Lujinxingia sediminis: one gene and its partner. The protein of the gene in region 1 interacts with the protein of each later gene in a pairwise test. Links are inferred from orthologs where the notes say so. Each region holds a gene or a part of one and is shown in the gene's direction. Other genes may lie near its edges.

What was found. Proteins that work in one complex are often made in the same cells at the same time.
Region 2: the proteins of pheT (region 1) and secD interact in binary tests that used the Escherichia coli proteins (3 or more experiments, as listed by UniProt). The link is inferred for Lujinxingia sediminis from one-to-one orthologs.

Annotation. Positions count from the first base shown.
Region 1 is NZ_SADD01000001.1:552,321-557,045, forward strand. Bases 1-3,119 are described here. They hold pheT (phenylalanine--tRNA ligase subunit beta), read left to right. Parts: upstream 1-377; coding sequence 378-2,861; downstream 2,862-3,119. Other genes in these bases: pheS (phenylalanine--tRNA ligase subunit alpha), read left to right, coding at 1-321; EA187_RS02275 (integration host factor subunit alpha), read left to right, coding at 3,063-3,119. Outside these bases: more of EA187_RS02275, read left to right, coding at 3,120-3,344; EA187_RS02280 (MerR family transcriptional regulator), read left to right, coding at 3,408-4,148.
Region 2 is NZ_SADD01000001.1:1,223,699-1,227,282, forward strand. Bases 649-3,584 are described here. They hold secD (protein translocase subunit SecD), read left to right. Parts: upstream 649-1,177; coding sequence 1,178-2,992; downstream 2,993-3,584. Other genes in these bases: yajC (preprotein translocase subunit YajC), read left to right, coding at 649-1,023; secF (protein translocase subunit SecF), read left to right, coding at 3,084-3,584. Outside these bases: tRNA guanosine(34) transglycosylase Tgt, read left to right, coding at 1-416. UniProt on the Escherichia coli protein: Part of the Sec protein translocase complex. Interacts with the SecYEG preprotein conducting channel. SecDF uses the proton motive force (PMF) to complete protein translocation after the ATP-dependent function of SecA.

The DNA of each region.
Region 1 (4,725 bases):
GAACGCTGCTTCGGAGAGGGCACACCGATTCGTCTGCGCCCGAGCTTCTTCCCCTTCACCGAGCCGAGCGCCGAGGTCGATGTCGGCTGCATCTTCTGCCGCGGCCAGGGCTGCCGTGTGTGCAGTCACACCGGCTGGCTGGAGATCTTAGGCTCGGGCATGGTCGACCCCAACGTGCTGGAGGCCTCGGGCATCGATCCGCAGCGCTACAGCGGGTTTGCGTTCGGGCTCGGGGTGGAGCGAGTGGCGATGCTCAAGCTGGGCGTCAACGACATCCGGCTCTTCTACGAGAACGATCTTCGCTTTCTTGAGCAGTTCTGAGCTGAGTGCCCTTTGCAGGCGCGCCAACACAAGACCTTTTGAACGACGAGTAGACGATGAAAGTGAGCTTGAACTGGCTCAATCAGTGGGTGGAAATCGAAGATCTGGACGCCGATGAACTGGCCTCTCGCCTGACTCTGGCAGGGCTGGAAGTCGAAGAGGTCGAGCGGATCGGCGAAGGTCAGGAGAAGATCGTGGTCGGTCGCATTGACGCGATCGAGGAGCACCCGAAGGCCGATCGCCTGGTGGTTTGTCAGGTCGACGCCGGGGAAGGGGAGCTGCGCCAGATCGTGTGCGGTGCCAAGAACATGAAGGCGGGCGATTTTGTACCGGTGGCCCTCCCCGGAGCGGAGCCCCCGGGCATCGACTTCTCCATTGGCGCACGCAAGGTCATGGGCGTTCCCTCGGCCGGGATGTTGTGCAGTGAGGAGGAGCTTGACCTGGCGACGGAAAGCGAGGGGCTGATGCTCCTCGATCGTAGTCTCCCGGTCGGAACGCCGATCTTTGAAGCGCTGGGTCTCAAAGACGTGGTGCTGCATATCGGGCTGACTCCTAACCGCCCTGATTGCCTCAGCCATCGCGGTGTGGCGCGAGAGGTTGCCGCGCTCTACGGGCGCGTGCTCCGCTCGGAGCGCCTGCTGGCGAGTGCCGCGGCCTGGGAGGGCAGTGCATCCGACGCGATCGACGGGGCCGCTGCCCTGGAGGTGGTCGACGGGGAGGGCTGCCCGCGCTACACCGCTGCGGTGCTTGAGGGGGTTAAGGTAGGGCCGAGCCCTCTCTGGCTTCGTCATCGCCTCGTCGCACTGGGGATGCGCAGCGTCAACAACATCGTCGATGTGACCAACTACGTGCTGATGGACCTGGGGCAGCCGCTGCACGCGTTTGATCTCGATAAGATCGAAGGTCATCAGATCATCGTGCGACGTGCCAGCGCCGGGGAGACGATCGAGGCCATCGATCATAAGACCTACAAGCTCGATGAGGCGGATCTTGTGATTGCCGATGGCTCGCGCCCGGTGGCGATCGCCGGCGTGATGGGGGGCGCCGAAAGTGAGGTGACCGAGGCGACCACGCGCATTTTGCTTGAGTGTGCGTACTTCGACCCGCGTTCGGTGCGCGTGACGGCCAAGCGCCACGGGCTGCATTCCGAGTCGAGCCACCGCTATGAGCGGGGCATCGATCCGGGGACAATCGTCGATAATCTGCGCGAGGCTGTGGCGCTTCTTCTCCAGGCGCAAGCGCACCTGGAGGGCGATGCGCCCGTGGTGCGCAGCGGCATTCTCAATGAAGGGCCAGGCGTGAAAGCAGCCCCGGCGATTGCTCTCGGGAAAGATCGCGCGAATCAGGTCTTGGGTACGGACATCGCGCCCGAAGAGGTGCTGAGCTACCTCAAAAGCGTCGGCGTTGAGTCTGTTGAGGATGAGGGCGACTCGTGGCGCTTTAGCGTTCCGAGCTACCGCCCGGATCTGGAGCGGGGGATTGATCTTGTTGAGGAAGTCGCCCGTCTGCACGGCTTCGATAAGATTGAGGCGACGCTTCCCCGTGCTTTAATGGGGCATGCGCACCAGCTGCAGAAAGATGCGGAGCGCGGCACGATCGTCTCGCGCGCTGAGCGACGCGCGCTGAACTGGGTTCGCGATCTTCTTCTGAGCCAGGGTCTTCGCGAAGCGGTAAACTACAGCTTTATGGGAGAAGGCGATCTCGATCGCCTGCGTTTTGAAGACGATGATTCCCGGCGACTTGCGCCCAGGGTGGCCAACCCTCTGGTCCAGGACCAGGCGTTGATGCGGACCACGCTGATCCCCGGCCTGCTCAACAACCTCAAGGTCAATCGGGCGCAACGGCGTCAGGATGTGGCGATGTTCGAGGTAGGGCGTCGCTACTTTATGACCGAAGAGCGTCGCACCCTTGGCGTCGCGCTGACCGGGCGTAAGCGCATTCACTGGAGCGGTGAGACAAGCTGGGACTTCTTCGACCTCAAGGGCATGGTGGAGGCATTGGGGCAGGCCTTTGATGCGACGGACGCGAAGTGGAGCAAGCCTCAGGTCGATGAGCCGTACCTGCATCCCGGTGTTCAGGCGGTGTGGACGGTGGGCAATCAGCCGGTAGCCTTTATCGGTCAACTGCATCCGGCGATAGCTTCCAAAGAGGGAAGTGAGCAGCCGATCTTTGTGGCCGAGGTCGATCTGGAGGCGTTGATCGACGAGGGGGCCCCCCTGCGCACGTTTAGCGCGTCGGCACGCTTCCCGGCGGTGGTGCGCGACTTCGCTCTGGTGGCTGATAACGAGGTGGCCTACGCGCGACTTCAGGAGGCGATCGAGGGACTTTGTGGCCGGGACGCCAGCTTTGGTGAGCTTTTTGAGAGTGTCGCGCTCTTCGACATTTACACCGGCCAGCCCATCCCCGAGGGCAAGCGTAGCCTCGCCATTAAAGTGACCTACCGCGCGCCCGATCGCACGCTGACGGAGGCCGAGATCGAGGCCGCAGATAACGCTCTGCTCGCCGCGGTTGAGGCGCAGGCCGGGGCTCGTCTGCGATAAGTCACAAAGATCGTGTTTCCTAAGACGGGGCCTTGTCTTAGACTGGGCCCCGTCTTGTGATTTTGATGTCTCGGGCAGGGGCTCCCGGGGAGTGCGCGCGCAGCTGAACTCAGGGTTGCGCGCTGCGCTTGCGCCGACTACAAACCCGCCCGCTGTTCGAGTTTCCTGCGTATCGATGTGAGGAGTTGTAAGAAGATGACGATTACCAAAGCGGATATTGTCGACACTGTCTACGAGAAGGTCGGGATCACCAAACGAGAGGCGTCTGACTATGTCGACACCATCTTCGAGGTCATGAAAGAGACCCTGGAAGAGGGCGAGGAGATCAAGGTCAGCGGGTTTGGCAAGTTTGAGGTGCGGGAGAAGGGCGAGCGTGTGGGACGGAACCCGCGCACGGGCATCGAGATTGTGATTCCCGAGCGTCGCGTACTGCGATTCAAAGTCAGTCAGGTGCTCAAGGACTCGATCAACGGCAAACGTTGATCTCCCCGGTCTTGTGACAAGACTCGTAATCCCATTTCGCTGACTACCAGATGAGTACTCCCGATGACTCAGACCTCCGAGAAGACCTCGCCGGCAATGATTGAACTGCCTGAGAAGACCTATTTTAAGATCGGTGAGGTCGCCAAGCTGCTTGATGTAGAGCCCTACGTGCTGCGCTACTGGGAGACGGAGTTCGACACTCTGGAGCCGGAGAAGACCAAGAGCGGTCAGCGGGTTTATCAGCGTCACGACATTGAGCATCTGCTCGAGATCAAGGAGCTTCTCTATGTCGAGATGTTCACGATCGCCGGGGCGCGTCGGCAGCTGGAACGCGGAGGAGCGGTGCGCCTGTCGGCTTCAGTTAGCGGTCCTGCGGGCAGTGTGGTGAGCGCCGATGAGGAGCTTCTGGCAGATCTGACCGAGGCGCGCCGTGAGCTGGCCGAGGCGCAGCATGCATTGCAGGAAGCCCGGGAGTCGCAGCATGTGGAGCAGCAGCGTCTACGCGCCGAGCATCGTGCGCTGAAAGACGAGCGCGACGCGCTTGGCGAAGAACTCTACGAGGCGCGCGCGCAACTTGCCGAGGGCGGCGACGTGGACGCCGAGGAGACCTTAAGGCTCGAGCAGGAGCTTGAGGCGTTGCGCGAGGAGCTCGCGCGGGAACGCCGTCGCCACGATGAGGTCTCCGAGGCAGGGCGTCGCATCGCGGAAGAGCGTGAACAACGCCGTCGTCGGGTGCTCTCCCAGATGCGCCGAGAAGTTGAGTCGCTGGCCGTGCTTGCGGATATCAACCGCTCGCGGCGCTGATTCGCTGCTGCCCTGATGGCCGCCGGGCCTCAGGGCATTCGTCTTGTACGTCGATATTTTTTGGGGGAAGAAGCGTCCCGAGCTAACTGTTGAGCCCGGTGAGGCGCATCGCTCTGCGCCCGGTCTATGAAAAGATTTCATAGCGGGGTCAACGATCCTCAGCGCTTCGGGTGAAGTGGAGTAGGAAACCCCCGATAGGTGAAACGTTGCTCCGCATGGCGCTTGCCTCGATGTTTGATGGTTGCAGCGCCTAAGTGCTTGTCGTGACTAGCGAAAGGGCCATCCAAAATCAACATCTGTTGTTGGTATAAGATGTGCATATGAGGTGAGGGCCTGCTCGGTGTGGAGCGGGTACTCTTCTGAGTCTGTCGAACGCAAGGGCTGCTACCATGACCAATCTCGAACAGGCCTCCAATGCCGGGCGCGGGGACACGATGACCGAAACTGAGGACGACTTCATCGCCCAGCGGCGGCAGAAGCGAACGGAACGCAAGCGGAGTCAGTCGGTCGATGACTTTCGTGACCTTGATCCGGTGAAGATGTATCTTCGAGGGATTGGCCAGGTCAGTCTTCTGAC
Region 2 (3,584 bases), 670 kb from region 1 along the record:
TGATGCCCGATGAGAAGCCCAAATACCTGATGGGCGTGGGCAAGCCCGAAGACCTCGTCGAGTGCATCGCCCGCGGCGTCGATATGTTTGATTGCGTGATCCCCACGCGGAACGCCCGCAACGGCCATTGTTTTACCAGCCGCGGAGTCGTGGTCGTGCGAAACGCCGTGCATAAAGAAGATCTGCGCCCGCTCGATCCGGACTGTGATTGCTACACCTGCCAGAACTTCTCGCGCTCCTACCTGCGGCACCTGCTGAAAAGCGGGGAGATGCTCGGGCCCCAACTCTGTACCCTGCACAACCTGCGCTACTTTCTGACGCTGGTAGGCCAGGCGCGCGAGGCGATTGTCGAGGGTCGGTTTGAAGCCTTCCGCAAACGCTTTCACACCCTTCAGGCCGAGGGTGGCTCACGCTGAATCCGGCCTGCGTGTGATGCGCAGATGCGCTTTCTGGGGGCGCAGGCCGGCACCGGCGTGCGCTTGACCCGCCTTCGGAAGGCTGCTAATTCACAGCGTCCTTGCGAGCCGGAGAAATTGCCCTTTTGCTGCTGCCGGGAAATAAAACCCTTGCGGCGCCGGGCTATGGCCTCGCCATGCATTCTAACCTGAACCTTTCATCGCTCTCTGCGGTCTGGAGACCTCGCCCATCATGCAAAACCCCGAATTTTTGATACTCGCGCAGGCAGCCGGCGCGGCGAACCCGATGCTGAACCTGGTCTTTATCGGCCTGATGGTGCTGATTTTCTGGTTCATCGTGCTCCGCCCTCAGGCCCGAGAGGCCAAAGCCCACCGTGACTTTGTCTCCGGGCTCAAAGCCGGCGATGAGGTGATCTCCGCCGGCGGGCTCTACGGCAAGGTGGTGAGCATCGACGGCGCCATCGCCCACGTCGAGCTCTCCCGGGGGACGAAGGTCCGTTTTGACCGCAACAAGCTGCACCCGATTGCCGGTGGGGCCATCGTCAGCGAAAGCGTTGATGCTGAGAAGGCGAAGAAAGACGCCGGGAAGACGAAGAAAGACGATTAATTAAGTGGCGGCGTCCCCGGACGCCTGCCCCGAGAATGTGTCCGGGCCCCGATGGTTGTGGGGCACGGCTCGCGAATTGACGACAGAGCGCGCATTGCCGCCCGGGCCAGGAAGGCCTCGGAGCGGCGGCGCGCTCGAACGGAGTTTCGGTTTTATGAAGAGCTCACTGTACCGCTGGGGAGTTGTTGTCGTGGCCTTTCTGGCCGCGCTCTACGTGCTGACCCCCACGATCATCGACTGGTCCGATGGCAAACTCGACGGCGCGCCCGGCTCGACCGATGGCGTCGCCTCGATGTTTCTCAAGACCAATGAGGCCACCGGTCAGGTGACCTGGGAGGGCATCCAGCCCTTGACGCTGGGCCTGGACCTGCAGGGCGGCCTGCTTTTGCAGTACCATGTCTACGTCGACCGCGCCGTTCAGGACCGCCTCACCCGTATGGCGTCGGACCTTGAAGAACGTCTGGCCCAGGAGAAGGAAGGCATCGAGGTCGAAGCGGTCCACCCCCCGGGGCAGACGTATATCGATGTGACGTTGGGAGATGCCGCCGACAAGGCGCTCTTCACCGACGACTTCATGACCTTCTTCCCCAGCCTGCTGAAGATGGACAGCGGCAGCAACACGCTGCGCCTGGAGATGGACCCGAACTACATTGAGGAGACCAAAGGCTTTGCGGTCACCCAGGCCATTGAGACCATCCGCTCGCGTATTGACGCGCTGGGTGTGGCCGAGCCTTCCATCACCCGCCAGGGCATGAGCGATATCGTCATTCAGCTCCCTGGCATCCAGGAAGAGAACATCGAGCGCGCCAAGGAACTCATCGGTCAGACCGCTCAGCTTCGCTTCCAGATGGTCGATGACGATGGCACCAACCAGTTCTTCGGCCAGTTCCGCGGCCAGCTCCCCGAGGGCTTTGCGCTGCGCAGCATCGATGGCGGCTACTTCTCGGTAACCCACCAGAGCAAGGACGCGCTCAAGGAGTTTTTCGCCGGCCGTGCCCCCGACAACCGTGCCATCGGCTACCAGTTCCACCCGGTTTACATCGACCGGGAGAACGGCATCATCGACGAGCAGCAGTCCTACTGGAAGACCTACCTGGTCTACCGTGAGGCGGAGCTCACCGGCGACTACATCCAGGATGCGCGCGTGGCGGTCGACCAGCAGTTCAACCGTCCCTACGTCTCGCTGAACTTCGACGCCAAGGGTGCCGAACTCTTCGGTGCGACCACCACCGAGTACACCGGACAGCGTTTTGCCATCATGATGGACGACGAGGTCAACAGCGCGCCGGTCATCAATGAGCCGATCCTCGGCGGCCGCGCTCAGATCACGCTCGGCTCGATGCAGTCCTACACCGAGATTCAGAAAGAAGCGCAGGACCTGGTCATCGTGCTCCGCCACGGCGCCCTGCCCGCTCCGATCGAGCGCCAGTTTGAGACGATCGTCGGCCCCACGCTCGGCCAGGACTCGATCGACTCCTCGATGCGCGCGCTCCTGGTCGGCAGCATCCTGGTCATTCTCTTCATGCTCATCTACTACCGCCGAAGCGGCTTCATCTCGACGATCGCGCTGACGCTCAACCTGGTGCTGATTATGGCCGGCCTGGCCGCCATTGGCGCCACGCTGACGCTGCCCGGTATCGCCGGCATCATCCTCACCGTCGGTATGGCGGTGGACGCCAACGTCATCATCTACGAGCGTATTCGTGAGGAGCTCGTGGTGGGTAAGAAACCCGTTCGTGTGGCGGTCAAAGAGGGCTTTGATAAGGCGTTCTCCGCGGTGCTCGACGCCAACATCACCACCGGTATCGCCGCGCTGGTTCTGTTGCAGTACGGCACCGGCCCGATTCGGGGTTTTGCCATTACCCTGCTCATCGGGATCGTCTCGACGCTCTTTACCGCCGTCTACGTCACGCGCATCCTTTTTGACGACTGGATGCAGCGCAGCAAGAAAGACACGCTGAGCATCTGAGCGAGGCCCTTTTACCCGAACGCGCGAACGCGCCGCCTGAAGACTTCTTTCGTCCTGAGGGCGGCGCCCTCGAATAGCAGTGAGACCTTTCATGAAGATGTTTCAAATTTACCCCTACGATGCGCAGAACGACATCATCGGGAAGCGCAAAATCACCGGGATCATCTCGATCGTGCTGATGATCGCCAGCGTCGTGCTCCTGGCGACCATCGGCCCGAAATGGGGCATCGACTTTCGCGGCGGTACCGAGCTGATCATCAAGGTTGACCCCAGCGTCACCGATGACGAGGTGCGTGAGGCGGCAGCGAGCATCGGGCTGACCGATGCCTCGGTGCAGCGCTACGGCGCGGAGAGCGAGGGTCGCTTTATGATCCAGACTCAGGAAGTCTCGGTGGTCGATGAGGTCAAGGTCGAAGAGATCCGCGGCGCGCTCGACGCGCTGGGTGATCTGGACGCGGCCATCTGGGATGAGGAGCAGCCCGACCGTATGGACCTTCGCTTCAGCGCCCAGAAAGACACCGCGCAGATCGAAGAGGCCATCGTCGCCACCGGCCTCACTCGGGTGAGCGTCGAGACGGCCGGCCAGGCCGAG